3 regions of the Fictibacillus sp. KU28468 genome follow, and region 1 is predicted to be linked to each of the others. Evidence: a T-box and tRNA genes for the amino acid it is inferred to sense, from the RefSeq annotation. Region 1 holds a T-box; the other regions hold tRNA genes.

Evidence for each region. The T-box of region 1 lies ahead of OKX00_RS08090 (valine--tRNA ligase). A T-box ahead of a tRNA ligase gene usually reads a tRNA of that ligase, here a tRNA-Val.
Region 2: it has a tRNA-Val gene. The T-box ahead of OKX00_RS08090 (valine--tRNA ligase) is inferred to sense a tRNA for this amino acid. The anticodon was not compared.
Region 3: it has a tRNA-Val gene. The T-box ahead of OKX00_RS08090 (valine--tRNA ligase) is inferred to sense a tRNA for this amino acid. The anticodon was not compared.

The regions. Positions count from the first base shown of each region.
Region 1 is NZ_CP110666.1:1,581,790-1,585,050, forward strand. Features, by position in the region: gene ysxE (spore coat protein YsxE) at 1-656, shown strand, start outside; gene OKX00_RS08085 (hypothetical protein) at 692-904, opposite strand; T-box leader at 1,083-1,331, shown strand; gene OKX00_RS08090 (valine--tRNA ligase) at 1,377-3,261, shown strand, end outside.
Region 2 is NZ_CP110666.1:4,341,621-4,344,881, reverse strand. Features, by position in the region: rRNA gene OKX00_RS23130 (23S ribosomal RNA) at 1-1,785, shown strand, start outside; rRNA gene rrf (5S ribosomal RNA) at 1,866-1,981, shown strand; tRNA gene OKX00_RS23120 (tRNA-Val) at 1,992-2,067, shown strand; tRNA gene OKX00_RS23115 (tRNA-Thr) at 2,075-2,150, shown strand; tRNA gene OKX00_RS23110 (tRNA-Lys) at 2,158-2,233, shown strand; tRNA gene OKX00_RS23105 (tRNA-Leu) at 2,252-2,336, shown strand; tRNA gene OKX00_RS23100 (tRNA-Gly) at 2,344-2,418, shown strand; tRNA gene OKX00_RS23095 (tRNA-Leu) at 2,432-2,520, shown strand; tRNA gene OKX00_RS23090 (tRNA-Arg) at 2,534-2,610, shown strand; tRNA gene OKX00_RS23085 (tRNA-Pro) at 2,614-2,690, shown strand; tRNA gene OKX00_RS23080 (tRNA-Ala) at 2,701-2,776, shown strand; rRNA gene OKX00_RS23075 (16S ribosomal RNA) at 2,936-3,261, shown strand, end outside.
Region 3 is NZ_CP110666.1:4,268,322-4,271,582, forward strand. Features, by position in the region: gene OKX00_RS22595 (aspartyl-phosphate phosphatase Spo0E family protein) at 3-170, shown strand; gene rocF (arginase) at 197-1,099, opposite strand; tRNA gene OKX00_RS22605 (tRNA-Ala) at 1,348-1,423, opposite strand; tRNA gene OKX00_RS22610 (tRNA-Gly) at 1,428-1,501, opposite strand; tRNA gene OKX00_RS22615 (tRNA-Lys) at 1,551-1,626, opposite strand; tRNA gene OKX00_RS22620 (tRNA-Tyr) at 1,658-1,741, opposite strand; tRNA gene OKX00_RS22625 (tRNA-Thr) at 1,780-1,855, opposite strand; tRNA gene OKX00_RS22630 (tRNA-Val) at 1,875-1,950, opposite strand; tRNA gene OKX00_RS22635 (tRNA-Glu) at 2,013-2,087, opposite strand; tRNA gene OKX00_RS22640 (tRNA-Thr) at 2,091-2,166, opposite strand; tRNA gene OKX00_RS22645 (tRNA-Asn) at 2,168-2,242, opposite strand; rRNA gene rrf (5S ribosomal RNA) at 2,279-2,394, opposite strand; rRNA gene OKX00_RS22655 (23S ribosomal RNA) at 2,662-3,261, opposite strand, start outside.

The DNA of each region.
Region 1 (3,261 bases):
AAGTGGTAGACCATTCTTTTCAGTACTTAATGCAGAGATGGGAAACACGCCAGCTTGAAATGGAGAGGTTTGCTGAAGAATCCGAACGCATGCCGTACATGTCTCCTTTTGAGCTGACGTATTTAAGCCATTTTCACCACATGATGAAAATGGCGGAGGAAGCAAAACGCCGTTTGAAAGACTGGTATGATGCCTGCCATGCGGAAAAAAGGTATCGCAGTGCACTTTGCCACGGCAAACTATCACGAAATCATCTGTTATTCTCTCATCATGGGGAACCGCATCTCCTCAATTTTGAAAAAGCAGTGCTTGATACGCCTGTAAGAGATTTGGCGATCTTCTTCAGAAAAGCAGTACACCTTTCGAACTGGACGAGAGAAGAGGGCGGGAGGCTGCTCTCGCTGTATCAAAGGCACATTCCACTCCTCGAGGAGGAAAAAAGCCTCTTGGTCAGCTATATGAGCTATCCCGAACCGATCTTTAACTCCGTTGATTTATATCGTCATCAAAGGGAACGATACAGCCAAATCGAGTTTGTCCACCGTTTGGAAAAACGAATTTCAGCGATGAGGCACATCAGGGATTTCTGTGATCTGATCCTGACCCCGCCGCCGCCGGAACCGCTCGATATGAATGAAAATACTGATCACATATAGTAGCCTATATGTGATCTTTTTTTTTTCGTTTTTCTTTATAACACCTCATAGGAAAAGCAAAAGTGAAGAATGATTAAAATAAGCATGATTACAAAATCAATGCCGGATGGGAACAGAATGGTACGGATGATCTGGAACACGATCAGAGGTATTGTAAATTGGCTTACGATATCCCTTGCTGTCCGAAGCCAATCGGGAACCTGAAATTTAAACGGCGTGCGGTTTCTTTTAAAATAACGTCTGGCCATAACTATCCTTCTTTCGTACATCTAGATTGATATCATGGTATTCACCAGCCTGCCTATTCGTGAATATTGCCGGAATGAACATATTTCTTGTATAAGAATAGAATAATTGTTACAACAAATGGGAAAACTATTGACGTTTTCCTGTTTTACTAGTTAAAATAGAACCAATGAAATCATATAACTTGCTTTGAAAGGGAAGAGTACAACGACTGTCCTTAAAGAGAGGGAAATCAGATGGCTGAGAGATTTCCTAAGGAAACAGCGATGGAAGGTCGCCCTGGAGCAGCTTCTTTGAACAAAGGCAGACGGCCTTTCTAGAAGAAGACGGCGAAAAACCGTTATCCGGCAATGAGTGTGCAAAAGGCGTTTATTTCTGCTTTCTGCAAACAAAGGTGGTACCGCGAACAATGCTTCTTTCGTCCTTTGAGACGGAGGGGGCTTTTTTATTTGTATTGAGAAGGAGGAGACGTTCATGTCTACTGAAAAGCAAGAACTTACAATGCCAACGAAATATGATCCGAAGGCAACCGAAGAATCCTGGTATAAATATTGGGTGGACGGCAAATTTTTTGAGGCAACGGGTGATGAATCCAAAACGCCATATACCATTGTCATTCCGCCGCCGAACGTTACCGGCAAACTGCATCTTGGCCATGCATGGGATACAACACTTCAAGATATCCTGAGCCGAGCAAAAAGAATGCAGGGCTATGATGTACTCTGGCTACCTGGAATGGACCATGCCGGAATCGCCACACAAGCTAAAGTTGAAGCAAGACTCCGTGAACAAGGCACTTCCCGCTACGATCTTGGCAGAGAAAAGTTCCTTGAGAAAGCCTGGGAGTGGAAGGAAGAGTATGCTGACTTTATCCGCAATCAATGGTCAAAGCTTGGACTTGGCCTCGATTACTCGCGTGAGCGCTTTACCCTTGATGAAGGTTTGTCTGATGCTGTTCGTGAAGTGTTTGTAACGCTTTACAACAAAGGACTGATTTACCGAGGCGAATACATCATCAACTGGGATCCGCAGACAAAAACAGCTCTTTCTGATATTGAAGTTATCCATCAGGATGTACAGGGTGCGTTCTACCATATGAGATACCCTCTTGCTGACGGATCCGGCCATATTGAAATCGCAACAACAAGGCCGGAAACGATGCTTGGTGATACCGCCATTGCCGTTCATCCGGAAGATGAGCGCTACAAGCATTTGATTGGCAAAAAAGCAATTCTCCCAATTGTCGGGCGCGAGATTGAGATTGTCGGGGACGACTATGTAGATATGGAATTTGGATCAGGTGCTGTAAAAATCACACCTGCTCATGACCCGAATGATTTTGAAATTGGAAACCGCCACAACCTTGAGCGTGTCCTTGTTATGGATGAAGGCGGAAAAATGAATGAAAATGCTGGAAAGTACCAAGGCATGGATCGCTTCGAATGCCGTAAACAAATTGTTCAAGACCTGGAAGATGCAGGAGTTCTTTTCAAGATCGAAGACCACATGCATTCCGTAGGGCACTCTGAGAGAAGTGGAGCAGTAGTTGAGCCTTATCTTTCCACACAATGGTTTGTTAAGATGAAGCCTTTGGCAGAAAAGGCGATCGAGCTTCAAAAAACAGAGGACAAAGTAAACTTTGTACCGGAGCGTTTTGAGAAAACGTATCTTCACTGGATTGAAAACATCCGTGACTGGTGTATTTCAAGACAGCTGTGGTGGGGGCACCGAATTCCTGCCTGGTACCATAAAGAAACAGGCGAAGTATACGTAGGCCACGAGGCGCCGAAAGATGATGAAAACTGGGAGCAGGATACAGATGTATTGGATACATGGTTCTCATCCGCATTATGGCCGTTCTCCACAATGGGGTGGCCGGATGAAGAAGCGATTGATTTCAAGCGTTATTACCCGACCAATGCATTGGTTACCGGCTATGACATCATTTATTTCTGGGTAGCACGCATGATCTTCCAAGGCATGGAGTTTACAGAAAAAAGGCCGTTCAATGATGTATTGATCCACGGACTTGTACGTGATTCCGAAGGCCGTAAGATGAGTAAATCTCTTGGCAATGGTGTTGACCCGATGGATGTTATTGAAAAATACGGAGCGGATGCTCTTCGTTTCTTCCTATCCACAGGCAGCTCACCAGGAAACGATCTTCGTTTTTACTGGGAAAAGGTAGAATCTACTTGGAACTTTGCCAATAAGATTTGGAATGCTTCCCGATTTGCCCTTATGAACATGGACGGAATGAAAGTTGAGGAAATTGATCTTACTGGAGAGCTGAACCTGGCGGATAAATGGATTTTAACCCGTTTCAACGAAACCGCTGAAAATGTAACAAGGCTGATCG
Region 2 (3,261 bases), 1.6 Mb from region 1:
TCGAGTGACTCTGCGCCGAAAATGTACCGGGGCTAAACGTATCACCGAAGCTATGGATTGTACCTTAGGGTACAGTGGTAGGGGAGCGTTCGAAGTGCGGTGAAGTCAGACCGGAAGGACTGGTGGAGCGCTTTGAAGTGAGAATGCCGGTATGAGTAGCGAAAGACAAGTGAGAATCTTGTCCATCGAAAGCCTAAGGTTTCCTGAGGAAGGCTCGTCCGCTCAGGGTTAGTCGGGACCTAAGCCGAGGCCGAAAGGCGTAGGCGATGGCCAACAGGTTGAAATTCCTGTACCACCTCCTTTCCGTTTGAACGACGGGGGGACGCAGGAAGGTAGGGAGAGCGCGCGATTGGAAATGCGCGTCTAAGCAGTTAGGCTGATTGTGAGGCAAATCCCGCAATCGTGAAGGCTGAGCTGTGACGGCGAGGGAAATTACAGTACCGAAGTCCCTGATCCTACACTGCCAAGAAAAGCCTCTAGTGAGGAAAGAGGTGCCCGTACCGCAAACCGACACAGGTAGGCGAGGAGAGAATCCTAAGATGATCGGGAGAACTCTCGTTAAGGAACTCGGCAAAATGACCCCGTAACTTCGGGAGAAGGGGTGCTCTGATAGGGTTAACGCCCGAGAGAGCCGCAGTGAATAGATCCAAGCGACTGTTTAGCAAAAACACAGGTCTCTGCGAAGCCGCAAGGCGAAGTATAGGGGCTGACACCTGCCCGGTGCTGGAAGGTTAAGAGGAGGGGTTATCCCTTACGGGAGAAGCTCTGAATTGAAGCCCCAGTAAACGGCGGCCGTAACTATAACGGTCCTAAGGTAGCGAAATTCCTTGTCGGGTAAGTTCCGACCCGCACGAAAGGTGTAACGACTTGGATACTGTCTCAACGAGAGACCCGGTGAAATTATAGTACCTGTGAAGATGCAGGTTACCCGCGACAGGACGGAAAGACCCCATGGAGCTTTACTGCAGCTTGATATTGGATTTTGGTACAGTTTGTACAGGATAGGTAGGAGCCTGGGAAGTCGGAGCGCCAGCTTCGATGGAGGCGTCGGTGGGATACTACCCTGACTGTATTGAAATTCTAACCTGGAACCGTGATCCGGTTCGGAGACAGTGTCAGGTGGGCAGTTTGACTGGGGCGGTCGCCTCCTAAATTGTAACGGAGGCGCCCAAAGGTTCCCTCAGAATGGTTGGAAATCATTCGCAGAGTGTAAAGGCACAAGGGAGCTTGACTGCGAGACCTACAAGTCGAGCAGGGACGAAAGTCGGGCTTAGTGATCCGGTGGTTCCGCATGGAAGGGCCATCGCTCAACGGATAAAAGCTACCCTGGGGATAACAGGCTTATCTCCCCCAAGAGTCCACATCGACGGGGAGGTTTGGCACCTCGATGTCGGCTCATCGCATCCTGGGGCTGAAGTAGGTCCCAAGGGTTGGGCTGTTCGCCCATTAAAGCGGTACGCGAGCTGGGTTCAGAACGTCGTGAGACAGTTCGGTCCCTATCCGTCGCGGGCGCAGGAAATTTGAGAGGAGCTGTCCTTAGTACGAGAGGACCGGGATGGACACACCGCTGGTGTACCAGTTGTTCCGCCAGGGGCATAGCTGGGTAGCTACGTGTGGACGGGATAAGTGCTGAAAGCATCTAAGCATGAAGCCCCCCTCAAGATGAGATTTCCCATCACGTCAAGTGAGTAAGACCCCTTAGAGATGATGAGGTTGATAGGTCTGGTGTGGAAGCGTGGTGACACGTGGAGCTGACAGATACTAATCGGTCGAGGGCTTATCCTTAAAATAATCAGAAGTTTGGATGAAAAGTTATCTAGTTTTGAGGGAATATACCTCAAACTAGGTTGAAAAACCTACATATGTCTGGTGGCGATAGCGAAGAGGTCACACCCGTTCCCATACCGAACACGGAAGTTAAGCTCTTCAGCGCCGATGGTAGTTGGGGGCTTCCCCCTGTAAGAGTAGGACGTTGCCGGGCATATACATATGGAGGATTAGCTCAGCTGGGAGAGCACCTGCCTTACAAGCAGGGGGTCGGCGGTTCGAACCCGTCATCCTCCACCATTATTTCGCCGGTTTAGCTCAATTGGTAGAGCAACTGACTTGTAATCAGTAGGTTGGGGGTTCAAGTCCTCTAGCCGGCACCACTTTCAAGAGCCATTAGCTCAGTTGGTAGAGCATCTGACTTTTAATCAGAGGGTCGAAGGTTCGAGTCCTTCATGGCTCACCATTTTCAAAAATTTTATATGCGGGTGTGGCGGAATTGGCAGACGCGCTAGACTTAGGATCTAGTGTCTTATGACGTGGGGGTTCGAGTCCCTTCACCCGCACCATACGGATGCGGAAGTAGTTCAGTGGTAGAATACAACCTTGCCAAGGTTGGGGTCGCGGGTTCGAATCCCGTCTTCCGCTCCATTTTTTTCTGCCTGCCGGGGTGGTGGAATTGGCAGACACACAGGACTTAAAATCCTGCGGTAGGTGACTACCGTGCCGGTTCGAGTCCGGCCCTCGGCACCAATTAAAATTATATGCGCCCTTAGCTCAGCTGGATAGAGTGTTTGACTACGAATCAAAAGGTCGGGAGTTCGAATCTCTCAGGGCGCGCCATATCGGGAAGTGGCTCAGCTTGGTAGAGCACCTGGTTTGGGACCAGGGGGTCGCAGGTTCAAATCCTGTCTTCCCGACCATCTTTGTTAAGGGGCCTTAGCTCAGCTGGGAGAGCGCCTGCCTTGCACGCAGGAGGTCAGCGGTTCGATCCCGCTAGGCTCCACCATTTCGAAAATGTGTTGACATTTTCTTTTTTAATGGGTATGATATTAAAGTTGCTGTTCGAAGCAGCACATTAGTTCTTTGAAAACCAAACAAAAGCCAGGTAAGTCAGGGATTTTACAATCCCATCAATTTTTAAACTTTAAGAGCTATATCAAACACTTTATTGGAGAGTTTGATCCTGGCTCAGGATGAACGCTGGCGGCGTGCCTAATACATGCAAGTCGAGCGGACCAAAGAGAGCTTGCTCTCTGAGGTTAGCGGCGGACGGGTGAGTAACACGTGGGTAACCTGCCTGTAAGACGGGGATAACTTCGGGAAACCGAAGCTAATACCGGATGATAAAGAGGAACGCCTGTTTCTTTTTTGAAAGTCGGCCTTGTGCTGACGCTTACAGATGGGCCCGCGGCGCATTAGCTAGTTGGTGAGGTAACGGCTCACCAAGGCGACGATGCGTAGCCGACCTGAGAGGGTGATCGGCCACACTGG
Region 3 (3,261 bases), 1.7 Mb from region 1:
ACATGGACCGCAATATCCTGCTAAGAGAAATTGAAGTTTCACGGAAAAAAATGAATGAAATGTCTAAAATTATGCCTTTAATCGCTGAAGAAATTGTTGAAATCAGCCAACACATAGATGAGCTATTAAATGAATTCCAAAAAGCAAACGTAAAAAACAGCTACTCGTAATCGAGAGCTGTTTTTTTGATTTATAATTATAATAATTTTTCGCCAAATAGTGATCCCATTAGCGCCACAGCCACTGTCGCTGTCTTGTTTCTTTCGTCAAGAATTGGATTGACCTCTACAAATTCAGCTGAAGTAATAATCTGAGACTCGGCCAGCATTTCCATCGCCAAATGGCTTTCTCTGTAGCTGATTCCACCAAGAACCGGCGTCCCTACACCCGGTGCGTCAAGCGGATCCAATCCATCAAGGTCAAGGCTTAAATGAACACCGTCCGTTTTTTTAGAAAGGTATTCAATCGTTTCCTCCATTACCTTGGTCATGCCGATCCGATCAATTTCATGCATCGTGTATACTTTAATACCGCGTTCTTTGATTAATTCTTTTTCTCCTTCATCCAATGAACGGGCACCGATAATAACAATATTTTCAGGCTTAACTTTTTGCTCATATCCTCCAATACCAGTTAAGGATTCATGCCCGATTCCCAAACTTGCTGCAAGGGGCATACCATGAATGTTTCCGCTTGGTGAAGTATCAGCGGTATTTAAGTCTCCATGAGCATCATACCAGATGACGCCAAGATTTTCGTAGTGCTTGGCAATTCCTGCAAGAGAGCCAATCGCGATACTGTGGTCTCCTCCAAAGACAAGAGGAAACCGGTTTTCCTGAATGACATTAGAAACCGTGTCTGCCAGCTTTTCACTTGCAGTTGAAACTTCTTGAAGGTTCTTAAGATTGGTGTCTATTTTTTCTTCTATTGTCCCAGGCCGGGCAATCTCTATGTCCCCGAAATCCTGGACATTATAATTTATATCTTCTAAACGTTCCACAATTCCTGCATATCGAATGGCGCTTGGCCCCATGTCAACGCCGCGCCTTGTCTGCCCTAAATCCATCGGTACTCCGATGATCGTAATATCCTTCTTCATTCTGTACGGCCTCCCCTTATGCTGTGTTTCAAAAAATTCTATAAATTCATTGTAGCCTGTCTATTCGTGTTGGTTCAACTGGACAGAAATATGCATAGATATACCGATACGTAAGCGCTTTCGAGGAGGTTGATGGATAATTATTAGGACAAAAGCACCCTCCTCTTTATTGGATCAGGAATCCTTGAAGGTTTGAAAGACATAAAAAAGCCCTTAGACATTCGTCTAAGGACAGTACTTATTATGTATGGTGGAGCCTAGCGGGATCGAACCGCTGACCTCCTGCGTGCAAGGCAGGCGCTCTCCCAGCTGAGCTAAGGCCCCATAATGGAGCGGGTGATGAGAATCGAACTCACGACCAGAGCTTGGAAGGCTCTTGTTTTACCACTAAACTACACCCGCATATTATACTTTGTAACCATTGATATCATCTTTTATTCAGAAGTTCAAATGGTGAGCCATGAAGGACTCGAACCTTCGACCCTCTGATTAAAAGTCAGATGCTCTACCGACTGAGCTAATGGCTCGTGTTGTAACATAATCTGTCGGAAATAAAGATGGTGGAGGGGGACGGATTCGAACCGCCGAACCCAAAGGAGCGGATTTACAGTCCGCCGCGTTTAGCCACTTCGCTACCCCTCCACATAAAAAAAAGGCTTCAGACATTGCTTATAAAGAAATGGTGCCGGCTAGAGGACTTGAACCCCCAACCTACTGATTACAAGTCAGTTGCTCTACCAATTGAGCTAAACCGGCCTGCCGTTGGGATAAATAATGGTGGAGGATGACGGGTTCGAACCGCCGACCCCCTGCTTGTAAGGCAGGTGCTCTCCCAGCTGAGCTAATCCTCCGTATTAATGAATGTTATTTTCTTAACGAAAAAACTTGGTTATTTTTCTTAACGAAAAAAACTTGGTGACCCGTACGGGATTCGAACCCGTGTTACCGCCGTGAAAGGGCGGTGTCTTAACCGCTTGACCAACGGGCCGACTGGAGCTTCCAACCGGGCTCGAACCGGTGACCTCTTCCTTACCATGGAAGCACTCTACCTACTGAGCTATGGAAGCATGGCTCCACAGGTAGGACTCGAACCTACGACCGATCGGTTAACAGCCGATAGCTCTACCACTGAGCTACTGTGGAATAATAAAACCACATACGAGTATGTATGAAATGATAGCCTGGCAACGTCCTACTCTTACAGGGGGAAGCCCCCAACTACCATCGGCGCTGAAGAGCTTAACTTCCGTGTTCGGTATGGGAACGGGTGTGACCTCTTCGCTATCGCCACCAGACTGTCTTTCAAAGGATGTCCTATTTTCTCAAGGACAAGTTACATTTTACAATGTATTTGCTCTTTTGACAAGAGCTTTTTTAGAAAAATGAGGTATATTCCCTCAAAACTAGATAACTTCATCCAAACTTTCACTGATGCTAACGTCCAGCTCCATGTACCATATCCTCGAGGTCGTTTCAATCCCTCCTGCGAACACCAAAAACGTGTTCTCGTCAGGATCTCCAACGCTTGTCGGATTTAAACGGTTCATACCGCTTTTGTTAATAAGGATAAGCCCTCGACCGATTAGTATCTGTCAGCTCCACGTGTCACCACGCTTCCACACCAGACCTATCAACCTCATCATCTCTAAGGGGTCTTACTCACTTGACGTGATGGGAAATCTCATCTTGAGGGGGGCTTCATGCTTAGATGCTTTCAGCACTTATCCCGTCCACACGTAGCTACCCAGCTATGCCCCTGGCGGAACAACTGGTACACCAGCGGTGTGTCCATCCCGGTCCTCTCGTACTAAGGACAGCTCCTCTCAAATTTCCTGCGCCCGCGACGGATAGGGACCGAACTGTCTCACGACGTTCTGAACCCAGCTCGCGTACCGCTTTAATGGGCGAACAGCCCAACCCTTGGGACCTACTTCAGCCCCAGGATGCGATGAGCCGACATCGAGGTGCCAAACCTCCCCGTCGATGTGGACTCTTGGGGGAGATAAGCCTGTTATCCCCAGGGTAGCTTTTATCCGTTGAGCGATGGCCCTTCCATGCGGAACCACCGGATCACTAAGCCCGACTTTCGTCCCTGCTCGACTTGTAGGTCTCGCAGTCAAGCTCCCTTGTGCCTTTACACTCTGCGAATGATTTCCAACCAT